DNA from 4 places in the Pseudomonas sp. NFX224 genome. Region 1 is predicted to be linked to each of the others. Evidence: predicted binding sites of a transcription regulator. Region 1 holds the regulator's gene; each other region holds the start of a gene.

Region 1 (3,100 bases):
TCTGGCGTAACAACTCCAGGTGCGCATCGGTAGCGGCTTCCGGGACCAGTAAAACGAACAACAGGTCGACCGGTGCACCATCGATGGCGTCGAAATCAATAGGGGCGTCAAGGTGCATCAAGGCACTGATGGGCGAATTACAGCCCTTGAGACGGCAATGGGGGATGGCGATACCGTTGCCAAAACCGGTTGAACCGAGTTTTTCACGGGCGACCAGGCTCTCGAAGACATCCTGCATGGCCAGATCCGGCACTTCGCGATGGATGAGGTTGGCAATTTGCTCAAGGGCTTTCTTTTTACTGCCGCCCGGCACGTTCACCAGGGAACGGCCGGGGGTCAGGATGCTTTCAAGTCGGATCATGGGTTGGGAGTGTTAACGACCGGTAGCGCCCTGGAGGAGGCTCTGGGTCTTTTCCTTATGCTTTTTGAGTTGTTTATCCAGCTTGTCGGTCAGTGCGTCGATCGCCGCGTACATATCGGTATGTTCCGCGTTTGCGACCACTTCATTGCCGGGAATATGCAGCGTGGCTTCGATTTTCTGCTTCAGCTTTTCGACCGTCATCGTGACCTGCACGTTGGTGATCTTGTCGAAATGTCGCTCCAATCGTTCGAGTTTTTCGCCGATGTAGGTGCGAAGAGGTTCGGTCACTTCCAGTTGGTGTCCACTGATGTTGACTTGCATACAGCTTCTCCTTCGTTGCCAGTGCATAAAGCGGCAGACCAGATGATCTGCCACTGGAACGCTGTGGCGTGGCTCTACATCAACCGCTTGCGTTCGCTCGAAGGCGCGATCCCCAAGGATTCGCGGTACTTGGCGACGGTGCGGCGAGCCACCTGAATGCCTTGTGCCTCCAGTAAACCAGCGATCTTGCTGTCACTCAACGGCTTTTTCTGATTTTCAGCAGCAACCAGTTTTTTGATGATCGCGCGGATCGCCGTGGACGAGCATTCGCCGCCCTCGGAGGTGCTGACGTGGCTGGAAAAAAAGTATTTCAGCTCATATATGCCCCGAGGGGTATGCATGAATTTTTGCGTGGTCACCCGGGAAATTGTCGATTCGTGCATGCCAACCGCTTCGGCGATGTCATGCAGGACCAGCGGTTTCATCGCTTCATCGCCGTACTCCAGGAAGCCGCGCTGATGCTCGACGATCTGGGTGGCCACTTTCATCAGGGTTTCGTTGCGGCTTTGCAGGCTCTTGATGAACCAGCGGGCTTCCTGCAACTGGTTGCGCATGAAGGTGTTGTCGGCGCTGGTGTCGGCGCGGCGCACGAAGCCGGCGTACTGGGCGTTGACCCGCAACCGTGGCACCGACTCCTGGTTGAGCTCCACCAGCCAGCGCTCGTTGTCCTTGCGCACGATCACGTCGGGGACAACGTACTCGGCTTCGGTGGACTCGATTTGCGAGCCCGGGCGCGGATTGAGGCTCTGGACCAGTTCGATCACCTGGCGAAGCTCATCTTCCTTGAGCTTCATGCGGCGCATCAACTGGCTGTAGTCGCGACTGCCGAGCAGGTCGATGTAATCGGTGACCAAACGCTTGGCTTCGGCCAGCCAAGGAGTTTTGGCCGGCAGCTGGCGCAATTGCAGCAGCAGGCATTCGCCCAGGTTGCGGGCGCCGATGCCGGCGGGTTCGAATTGCTGGATGCGGTGCAGGACAGCTTCGATTTCGTCCAGTTCGATGTCCAGTTCCGGATCGAAGGCTTCGAGGATTTCCTCGAGCGTTTCGTCCAGATAGCCCTGATTGTTGATGCAGTCGATCAGGGTGACGGCGATCAGGCGATCGGTGTCGGACATCGGCGCCAGGTTCAATTGCCACAGCAGATGGCTTTGCAGGCTTTCACCGGCCGATGTGCGGGTGGTGAAATCCCACTCGTCGTCATCGTTGCTCGGCAGGCTGCTGGCGCTGGTCTGGTAGACGTCTTCCCAGGCGGTGTCGACCGGTAGTTCATTGGGAATACGCTCGTTCCAGTCGCCTTCCTCGAGGTTATCCACCGTCGGGGCGCTTTCCTGGTAGGAGGGTTCCTGAATTTCGGTATTGGGCTTTTGTTCGGCGTTGTCGGCCATGGGGTCGGAGTTGTCGAAGTCGTCGCCTTCTTCCTGGCGTTCGAGCATCGGATTGGACTCCAGGGCCTCCTGGATTTCCTGTTGCAGGTCCAGGGTCGACAATTGGAGCAGGCGGATGGCCTGTTGCAGCTGCGGTGTCATCGTCAGCTGCTGGCCCATTCTCAAGACTAGCGATGGTTTCATGGCAGGGGCTTAACACCTTATTTGCCGGCGCACATGCGCCATCCACTACAGGGCGCCGGAGCGCCAAACATAAGCAAATTATATGCCCGAAATCGCAGTGTTTGCCTAGAGCGCTGTAACAATAAAAAACTATTGATTTTTTATCGAGACAAGCGCTTGGTCGACTAGCCGGGACACCTCAGCGCTTACAGGCGGAACTCATGACCCAGGTAGACTTCCTTGACCAGGTCGTTGGCCAGGATGGTTTCAGCGTCACCTTCGGCGATCAGCTGACCATCGTTGACGATGTAGGCGGTTTCACAGATATCCAGCGTTTCACGGACGTTGTGGTCAGTGATCAGCACGCCAATGCCCTTGGCCTTGAGGTGATGGATGATCTGTTTGATGTCGCCCACCGAAATCGGGTCCACGCCGGCGAAAGGTTCGTCGAGCAGGATGAATTTCGGGTTGGTGGCTAGTGCCCGGGCGATTTCCACGCGGCGGCGTTCACCACCGGACAGGCTCATGCCGAGGTTGTCGCGGATGTGGCTGATGTGAAACTCCTGCAGCAGGCTTTCCAGCTCCTTGCGACGACCGTCCTTGTCGAGTTCCTTGCGGGTCTCGAGGATCGCCATGATGTTGTCGGCTACCGAGAGTTTGCGGAAGATCGACGCTTCTTGCGGTAAATAGCCGATACCTGCCTTCGCACGACCGTGCATGGGCTGGTGACTGACGTCCAGATCGTCGATCAGCACGCGGCCCTGATCAGCCTGGACCAGGCCGACGATCATGTAGAAGCAGGTTGTCTTGCCGGCGCCGTTGGGGCCAAGCAGGCCGACGATCTGACCGCTGTCGATCGACAGGCTGACGT
Region 2 (3,100 bases), 1.2 Mb from region 1:
CAAAGGCCCTAATACTCCTTCTGTTTTGTAAGCCATCGGCGGCACAAAAACGCCCGTCGTAAACGTTCATAAACCTGTAAGAAAAAACCTTTCAGCTCCCCCTTCAATGATAAATCGCGGACAAAAAAATGCCCGGCAAGCCGGGCAAATTTTTCGTGCGCGTACTTACAAGTTGTAGCCGCGTTCGTTGTGAAGCGCCAGATCGATGCCGACAGCCTCTTCTTCTTCGGTGATCCGCAGGCCCATGACAGCGTCCAGGACCTTGAGGATGATGTAAGTGACGATCGCGGTGTAGATCACCGTGAAGCCCACGCCTTTGCACTGAATCCACACTTGTGCGGCGATGTCGGTCACAGTGCCGAAGCCACCCAGCGACGGTGCAGCAAACACACCGGTCAGGATCGCGCCGAGGATACCGCCGATACCGTGCACGCCGAACGCGTCGAGGGAATCGTCATAACCGAGTTTGCGTTTCAGGGTGGTGGCGCAGAAGAAGCACACCACGCCAGCGGCCAGACCGATCACCAGTGCGCCCATCGGGCCAACGGTGCCGGCAGCCGGAGTGATGGCGACCAGACCGGCAACCACACCCGAAGCAATGCCCAGTGCGCTTGGCTTACCGTGGGTGATCCACTCGGCGAACATCCAGCCCAGTGCAGCAGCGGCGGTTGCGATCTGTGTCACCAGCATCGCCATGCCGGCAGTGCCGTTGGCAGCTGCGGCGGAACCCGCGTTGAAACCGAACCAGCCGACCCACAGCATGGCCGCACCCATCAGGGTGTAACCGAGGTTGTGCGGCGCCATCGGGGTGGTCGGGAAGCCTTTGCGCTTGCCCAGTACCAGGCAGGCAATCAGACCGGCCACACCGGCGTTGATGTGCACCACGGTGCCACCGGCGAAGTCCAGCACGCCCCAGTCCCACATCAGGCCGCCGTTGCCGGACCAGACCATGTGCGCGATCGGCGCATAAACCAGAGTGAACCAGATGCCCATGAAGATCAGCATTGCGGAGAATTTCATCCGCTCGGCGAAGGCACCGACGATCAGCGCCGGGGTGATGATGGCGAAGGTCATCTGGAAGGTGATGAACACCGCTTCAGGGAATAGCGCCGCCGGGCCGGTCAGGCTGGCTGGCGTGACACCGGCGAGGAACGCCTTGCCCATGCCACCGAAGAACGAGTTGAAGTTGACGACGCCCTGCTCCATGCCGGTGGTGTCGAACGCGATGCTGTAGCCATAAATGACCCACAGGATGCTGATCAGACCGGTAATGGCGAAGCACTGCATCATCACGGAAAGAATGTTTTTCGACCGAACCATGCCGCCGTAGAACAGCGCGAGGCCGGGAATGGTCATGAACAGCACGAGGGCTGTCGAGGTCAACATCCAGGCGGTGTCGCCGGAGTTGAGGACTGGGGCTGCCACTTCGTCTGCCGCCATGGCCAGGCTGGGCATTACGAGGGACAACAGGGCTCCTAGCCCTGCGAATTTACGCAGAGTCATATTGTTTTCTCCTGGGGCGTTGGGTTTGTGGCGGCTTAGATTGCGTCGGTATCGGTTTCGCCGGTACGGATGCGAATCGCCTGTTCCAGATTGACCACGAAGATCTTGCCGTCACCGATCTTGCCGGTGTTGGCGGCCTTGGTTATCGCCTCGATAACCCGGTCGAGATCCTTGTCGTCAATGGCGACATCAATCTTCACCTTTGGCAGGAAATCGACCACATACTCCGCGCCGCGATACAGCTCGGTGTGACCCTTCTGCCGACCGAAGCCTTTGACTTCAGTAACGGTAATGCCCTGCACGCCGATCTCGGACAACGACTCGCGCACGTCGTCCAACTTGAACGGCTTGATGATGGCAGTGACTAGCTTCATGAAAACTCTCTCCCGAATTGGTGGACTTGCCCCAGGAAAACAAACCCGTCTCAAGTCTAAGCGCAGTGCCTGGCTTTGTAACGCATCGTCGGCCCTAACCTGCCCGTCCGACGCCAGTTAACCGCTCCTTGCGAAACTCTCCCCGTTTCGCTCGGCGCACTGCATTCGTCACAGCGACTGCATCAGTGCATGGGTCACCTGGGTCTAAGCAGAAAGCTTGCCATCTCCACAAAATCCTCTGTTTTCAAGACTTTGCTTGCAGATGACTACAACTTCACCACAACACCCGACGCGATACGCACAACAACGGTGCGATGCCGTCCGTCCGCATGCGCGAAAAGCGTGCATCCATTGCCCGCGAAAATGACTATAGACACTGCGTGATACACTGCCCGCCATTGTTACCAGGACCTCTTCCCATGCTCGCGCCCAAAGACTTCCTCGACGCCCTGACCGGCACCGCCTCCCGCCTCTTCAGTGGCGACACGCCTCTGCCGAAAGCTGAAATAGAAAGTCAGTTCAAAATGTTGCTGCAGAGCGGCTTCAGCAAACTGGATCTGGTGAGTCGCGAAGAGTTCGATAGCCAGATGGTTGTGTTGGCGCGCACCCGGGCACGGCTGGAAGCGCTTGAGGCGAAAGTCGCGGAGATGGAAGCGAAGCTCACCCCTCCAGCCGAGTAACGCTGCAATCGCTGCTAAAGAACCGCCTGAATGGCGGTTTTTTTGTCAGTCCTCTGAACGGTGACTCGCAACATCCTGCGAAAATTCATCGTCCCTCTCACCACACGAAACCCTCATCTCCTGACTACCCTTCAAAAACCCGCAGGAAGCGGCCCCCACGTCAGCTCAAGGAACGACCATGTCCCTCTCCATCGTCCACAGTCGCGCCCAGGTGGGTGTGGAAGCGCCCGCCGTTACTGTCGAAGTCCATCTGGCTAACGGCTTGCCATCGCTGACCATGGTTGGCCTGCCCGAGGCGGCAGTGAAGGAGAGCAAGGACCGGGTGCGCAGTGCGATCATTAATTCAGGGCTGCAATTTCCGGCGCGGCGGATCACGTTGAATCTGGCGCCGGCGGATTTGCCCAAGGACGGTGGGCGGTTCGATCTGGCGATTGCGTTGGGGATTCTTTCCGCCAGTGTTCAGGTGCCGACGCTGACGCTCGATGATGTGGAATGTCTGGGTGAGTTGGCGCTGTCGGGCGCGGTTCGGGCAGTACGCGGCGT
Region 3 (3,100 bases), 2.5 Mb from region 1:
AACTGACGCTGATGCCCAAGTCCAGTCCTGTCGTGTGCGGCGTGGCGAATATCCGGGGGGCGACCATTCCGATCCTTGATCTGGCAATGGCGACCGGCTCCGGTGCTTTGAAGGACAAGAACAATCCCTTCGTGATCATCACGGAGTACAACACCAAGACCCAGGGTTTCCTGGTGCGCTCGGTGGAACGCATCGTCAACATGAACTGGGAGGAGATTCATCCGCCACCCAAGGGCACCGGTCGCGATCACTACCTGACGGCGGTGACGCGGGTCGACAATCAGTTGGTTGAAATCATCGACGTCGAGAAGGTGCTCGCGGAAGTGGCACCGACGCCTGAAGCGATTTCGGCCGGCGTGGTGGATGTCGAAACCCAGCACAAGGCGCTCTCGTTGCGCGTGCTGACGGTCGACGACTCGTCGGTGGCGCGCAAGCAGGTCACGCGTTGCCTGCAGACGGTGGGTGTTGAAGTGGTGGCGTTGAACGACGGGCGGCAAGCGCTGGATTACCTGCGCAAACTGGTCGACGAGGGCAAGAGGCCGGAAGAAGAGTTCCTGATGATGATCTCCGACATCGAGATGCCGGAGATGGACGGGTACACGCTGACGGCCGAGATCCGCAACGACCCTCGCATGCAAAAGCTTCATATCATCCTGCATACTTCGTTGTCCGGTGTGTTCAATCAGGCGATGGTCAAGAAAGTCGGTGCCGATGACTTCCTGGCCAAATTCCGCCCTGATGACCTGGCATCCCGGGTAGTCGACCGGATCAAAGCAGCAGACATCAGCTAGGGGCGTTCGGCCCCTGGCAGTCAACACGATTTAAGAGGCGGCAGCATTGTCTACGGGTAATTTGGATTTCGAACAGTTCCGGGTGTTCCTGGAAAAAGCCTGTGGCATTTTGCTCGGTGAAAACAAGCAGTATCTGGTCTCAAGCCGTCTCAACAAGCTGATGGAACAGCAAGGCATCAAGTCCCTGGGTGAGCTGGTCCAGCGCATCCAGACCCAGCCGCGCAGCGGGTTGCGCGAGATGGTGGTGGATGCGATGACAACCAACGAAACCCTGTGGTTTCGTGACACTTATCCGTTTGAGGTCTTGAAGAACAAGGTACTGCCTGAAGCGATCAAAGCCAGTCCTGGTCAACGTCTGCGGATCTGGTCGGCGGCGTGTTCGTCGGGTCAGGAACCGTACTCGCTGTCGATGTCCATCGACGAGTTCGAGCGGACCAACGTTGGGCAATTGAAGATGGGCGTGCAGATTGTGGCCACCGATTTGTCCGGCACCATGCTCACCAACTGCAAGACCGGCGAGTACGACAGCCTGGCCATCGGTCGCGGTTTGTCGCCCGAGCGATTGCAGCGCTATTTCGACCCAAAAGGGCCGGGACGCTGGGCCATCAAGGCGCCGATCAAGAGCCGTGTGGAGTTCCGCTCCTTTAACCTGCTGGACAGCTACGCGAGTCTCGGCAAGTTCGACATCGTGTTCTGCCGCAACGTGCTGATCTACTTCTCCGCGGAAGTGAAGAAGGACATCCTGCTGCGCATTCACAGCACTTTGAAACCGGGTGGTTATCTGTTCCTCGGTGCGTCCGAAGCGCTGAACGGATTACCGGATCATTACCAGATGGTCCAGTGCAGCCCAGGGATCATTTACCAGGCGAAGTGATTTTGTCGGTGTCTCGAAAGCGGGAGTCCTTTGTGGCTCCCGTTTTTTATGCCCGCCGATTTTCTCTCCGACACCACCCCTGTGTGCGAGCCTGCTCGCGATGGCGTCCTGACAGTCTATTTCAACTTTACCTGATGCACCGCAATCGCGAGCAGGCTCGCTCCTGCAGTGGCCGGCGGAGTTCTGAAAAGAGAGTGGCGGCGGCAGAAAAGCGGCATCCAGCGGAAACCGGTTGCCGCTTTTCTGGCATTGCCGCATTGCCACTGCCCGCAAAGCCCCGGTTTACGGGCTTTTTTGAATTGGCATGACGCTTGCTATGTTCATCGTACGAAAAATCAGGTCACCCGAAGGTTTCCCGACATGAGCATCAGCTTCGATAAAGCGCTCGGCATTCACGAAAAGGCTCTGGGCTTCCGCGCCCAGCGTGCCGAAGTCCTGGCCAACAACATCGCCAACGCCGACACCCCGAACTACAAGGCGCGGGATCTGGAGTTCTCGAAAGTGCTCGAGGCGCAGAACGATAAAGCCAAGAACGGCACGTTCGCCTTGAACATGACCAACAGCCGTCACATCGAAGCCGAAGGCTTGGGCAATGGCGACGAGTCGCTGATGTACCGCACGCCGATGCAACCTTCGATCGACCAGAACACCGTGGACGCCCAACTGGAACAGTCGAACTACGCGGAAAACTCCGTCAACTTCCAGGCCAGCTTCACCCTGCTCAACAGCAAATTCAAAGGGCTGGTGTCAGCCCTGCGCGGAGAGTAAGTCATGTCTCTATCCAGTGTTTTCAACATTGCCGGTAGCGGCATGAGTGCGCAGACCACTCGCTTGAACACCGTCGCTTCGAACATCGCCAACGCCGAGACGGTCTCGTCGAGCATCGACCAGACCTACCGCGCGCGTCATCCGGTATTCGCCACCATGTTCCAGGGCGGCCAGAGCGGCGGCAGCGATTCGCTGTTCCAGAACCAGGATGCCGCCGGCCAAGGCGTGCAGGTGCTGGGCGTGGTCGAAGACCAGAGCAACCTTGAGGCGCGCTACGAGCCGAACCATCCGGCGGCCGATGCCAAGGGTTACGTCTACTACCCGAACGTCAACGTGGTGGAAGAAATGGCCGACATGATTTCCGCGAGCCGTTCGTTCCAGACCAACGCCGAAATGATGAACACCGCCAAAACCATGATGCAGAAAGTCCTGACCCTCGGTCAGTGATAAGGGGCGACTCAAATGAGTGTTACTGATACCACCAGCAGTTTGAGCCTCAACGACATCCTGGCCAACTCCTCGGTCAAGACCAGCACCACGACCGACGGCCTGGCTGCGGCTGCCGGCAGCGCCACGGGCAATAAAGCCCTGGGTAAGGATGCGTTTCTGCAATTGCTGGTGACCCAGCTGAAAAACCAGAATCCGCTGGAGCCCCAGGACAACGGCG
Region 4 (3,100 bases), 630 kb from region 1:
TGGGCATGCAGGCGACTCATCACGCCTTTGTCGCAATAAAGCAGGTACTGGCGAGTAGGGTCCAGTTCCTTGAAACGAGCGTTCAGAGCATAAAACGGCATCGTTTGTACCTCGATGCCAGCAAGGTCCAGCGGGTCGTCTTCAGCGGCATCCGGGTGACGGATATCGATGACGATCTGACCGGCCAGCGCTTCGCTGACTTCTTCAATTTGCAAATCCTGGCCCAATTCGTCGATCACACGATCGATCGGCACCAGTTTGGCGTTTTCGAGCGCACGCTCGAGTACCGCCATGTCGAATTCTTTCTCTTCGTGCTCGACGCGATGGCGCTTGGCTGCGGTCTTCGGATTGACCGAGATGACGCCGCAGTATTCCGGCATGTGCCGGGCGAAATCGGCGGTGCCGATCTCGTTGGCCAGGTCGATGATGTCCTGCTTGTGGCTGGCGATGAGCGGGCGCAACACCAGCTTGTCGGTTACGCAGTCGATCACGTTCAGGTTCGGCAATGTCTGGCTCGACACCTGGGAGATCGCCTCACCGGTCACCAACGCTTCAATGTGCAGTCGATCGGCAATTTGGGAGGAAGCGCGCAACATCATACGCTTCAATACTACGCCCATATGACTGTTATCGACTTTGCCGAGAATTTCACCCAGCACTTCTTCGAACGGCACACTGACAAATAACACGCGTTGGGAGCTGCCGTACTTCTTCCAGATGAAATGCGCGACTTCCATGACGCCCAGTTCATGGGCACGTCCGCCCAGATTAAAGAAGCAGAAGTGCGCCATCAGGCCACGGCGCATGATCTGGTAGGCCGCCACGGTGGAGTCGAAACCACCGGACATCAGCACCAGCGTCTGCTCCAGTGCGCCCAGCGGATAACCACCGATGCCGTTGTGCTGGCTGTGAATAACAAACAACCGTTGGTCGCGAACTTCGATCCGGACTTCGATTTCCGGCTTTTTCAGGTCGATTCCGGCGGCACCGCACTGACGGCGCAACTGGCTGCCGACATATTTCTCGATATCTATAGAGCTAAATGGGTGCTTGCCGGCGCGCTTGCAACGCACCGAGAAAATCTTCCCGGCCAGCGCATCGCCGTAGTGCTGCTTGCACTTTTCAACGATGTCGTCGAAATCGCCCAGCGGGTATTCGTCGATTTGCAGGAAGTGTGCGATGCCCGGCATGCAGCTCAGGCGCTCACCCATCTCTTTCAGGGCCTTGGGGTCGCTGACGCGGGTTTCCAGCTCGAGGTTGTCCCACACGCCGTTCACCACCACGGCCGGGTCCAGATCGCGGAGCACGGCACGGATGTTCTTGGCCAATTGGCGGATGAAACGCATCCGTACCGGGCGGCTCTTGATGGTGATCTCGGGGAAGACTTTTACGATTAATTTCATGGAAACAGCGCGCGCAGGGCCTGCCGAAAAAGGGGGGCGCGGATTATAGCGGAAATTGCTCAAGGTTTAACCAGTTAATGTGCAGAAGGTTTTGAGCGCACCAAAACAGGTCATTTTTCGATTTTAACGCCACATTGTAGGGCGATTTTTTCCGCCTTAAGGCGCTTTGCACCTTTATAAGCGTGAATTTGGGGCAAAAAACCCATGGTGGGGCACTGGCATGCAATTTGCTCCCTTGTGAGGCAGGTTGCCTTGGCAGAGTATTCGCGCCGGCATCACCCACATTTCAAGGGCTATCCATTACTAAGCCCGAAGCCACCCGGAGGACACTATGTCGAAGTCGGTTCAACTCATCAAAGATCATGACGTCAAGTGGATTGATCTGCGCTTCACGGACACCAAAGGCACTCAGCACCACGTGACCATGCCAGCTCGCGATGCGCTGGATGAAGACTTCTTCGAAGTCGGCAAGATGTTCGACGGTTCGTCCATCTCTGGCTGGAAAGGCATCGAAGCCTCCGACATGATCCTGATGCCGGACGATTCCACCGCTGTGCTGGACCCGTTCACCGAAGAGCCAACCCTGATCCTGGTCTGCGACATCATCGAACCTTCGAGCATGCAAGGCTACGACCGCGACCCACGTGCGATCGCCAAGCGCGCTGAAGAACATCTGAAAGCCACCGGTATCGGTGACACTGTGTTCGCCGGTCCAGAGCCAGAGTTCTTCATCTTCGACCAGGTGAAATTCAAGTCCGACATTTCCGGCTCCATGTTCAAGATCTACTCCGAACAAGGTTCGTGGATGTCCGACCAGGACATCGAAGGCGGTAACAAGGGCCACCGTCCAGGCGTCAAAGGCGGCTACTTCCCGGTTCCACCGTTCGATCACGACCACGAAATCCGTACCTCCATGTGCAACGCACTGGAAGAAATGGGCCTGACCGTTGAAGTTCACCACCACGAAGTGGCGACTGCCGGCCAGAACGAAATCGGCGTCAAGTTCAACACCCTGGTGAAGAAAGCCGACGAAACCCAAACCCTGAAGTACGTTGTGCACAACGTTGCCGACGCCTACGGCCGTACCGCTACTTTCATGCCTAAGCCGCTGTACGGCGACAACGGTTCGGGTATGCACGTACACATGTCCATCTGGAAAGATGGCAAGAACACCTTCGCTGGCGAAGGTTATGCCGGCCTGTCCGACACCGCCCTGTACTTCATCGGCGGCATCATCAAGCACGGTAAGGCCCTGAACGGCTTCACCAACCCGGCTACCAACTCCTACAAGCGTCTGGTACCAGGCTTCGAAGCACCGGTAATGCTGGCCTACTCGGCTCGCAACCGTTCCGCTTCGATCCGCATTCCTTACGTGTCGAGCCCGAAAGCCCGCCGTATCGAAGCACGCTTCCCGGATCCAGCAGCCAACCCATACCTGGCTTTCGCTGCACTGCTGATGGCTGGCCTGGACGGCATCCAGAACAAGATCCACCCTGGCGACGCCGCTGACAAAAACCTGTACGACCTGCCGCCTGAAGAGGCGAAAGAGATCCCACAAGTTTGCGGCAGCCTGAAAGAAGCCCTGGAAGAACTGGACAAAGGTCGTGCGTTCCTGACCAAAGGCGGCGTGTTCTCCGACGACTTCATCGACGCTTACATCGCTCTGAAAAGCGAAGAAGAAATCAAGGTACGTACCT

Evidence for each region. The regulator sigma-54, encoded in region 1, starts transcription at its own class of promoters, with help from an activator protein. The targets are predictions, from matches to a motif close to ANTGGCATNNANNTTGCTNT.
Region 2: glnK (P-II family nitrogen regulator) is a predicted target of sigma-54. The motif match lies at 2,083-2,102, and genes of this name have one in related genera.
Region 3: flgB (flagellar basal body rod protein FlgB) is a predicted target of sigma-54. The motif match lies at 1,964-1,983, and genes of this name have one in related genera.
Region 4: glnA (type I glutamate--ammonia ligase) is a predicted target of sigma-54. The motif match lies at 1,618-1,637, and genes of this name have one in related genera.

The regions. Positions count from the first base shown of each region.
Region 1 is NZ_CP183416.1:2,025,549-2,028,648, reverse strand. Features, by position in the region: gene ptsN (PTS IIA-like nitrogen regulatory protein PtsN) at 1-361, opposite strand, end outside; gene hpf (ribosome hibernation-promoting factor, HPF/YfiA family) at 374-682, opposite strand; gene ACNYC6_RS09190 (RNA polymerase factor sigma-54) at 757-2,250, opposite strand; gene lptB (LPS export ABC transporter ATP-binding protein) at 2,436-3,100, opposite strand, start outside.
Region 2 is NZ_CP183416.1:3,237,112-3,240,211, reverse strand. Features, by position in the region: gene ACNYC6_RS14560 (ammonium transporter) at 166-1,503, opposite strand; gene glnK (P-II family nitrogen regulator) at 1,539-1,877, opposite strand; gene ACNYC6_RS14550 (accessory factor UbiK family protein) at 2,297-2,557, shown strand; gene ACNYC6_RS14545 (YifB family Mg chelatase-like AAA ATPase) at 2,736-3,100, shown strand, end outside.
Region 3 is NZ_CP183416.1:4,486,412-4,489,511, forward strand. Features, by position in the region: gene ACNYC6_RS20510 (chemotaxis protein CheV) at 1-791, shown strand, start outside; gene cheR (protein-glutamate O-methyltransferase CheR) at 838-1,665, shown strand; gene flgB (flagellar basal body rod protein FlgB) at 2,026-2,433, shown strand; gene flgC (flagellar basal body rod protein FlgC) at 2,437-2,880, shown strand; gene flgD (flagellar hook assembly protein FlgD) at 2,896-3,100, shown strand, end outside.
Region 4 is NZ_CP183416.1:2,650,686-2,653,785, forward strand. Features, by position in the region: gene thiI (tRNA uracil 4-sulfurtransferase ThiI) at 1-1,403, opposite strand, end outside; gene glnA (type I glutamate--ammonia ligase) at 1,735-3,100, shown strand, end outside.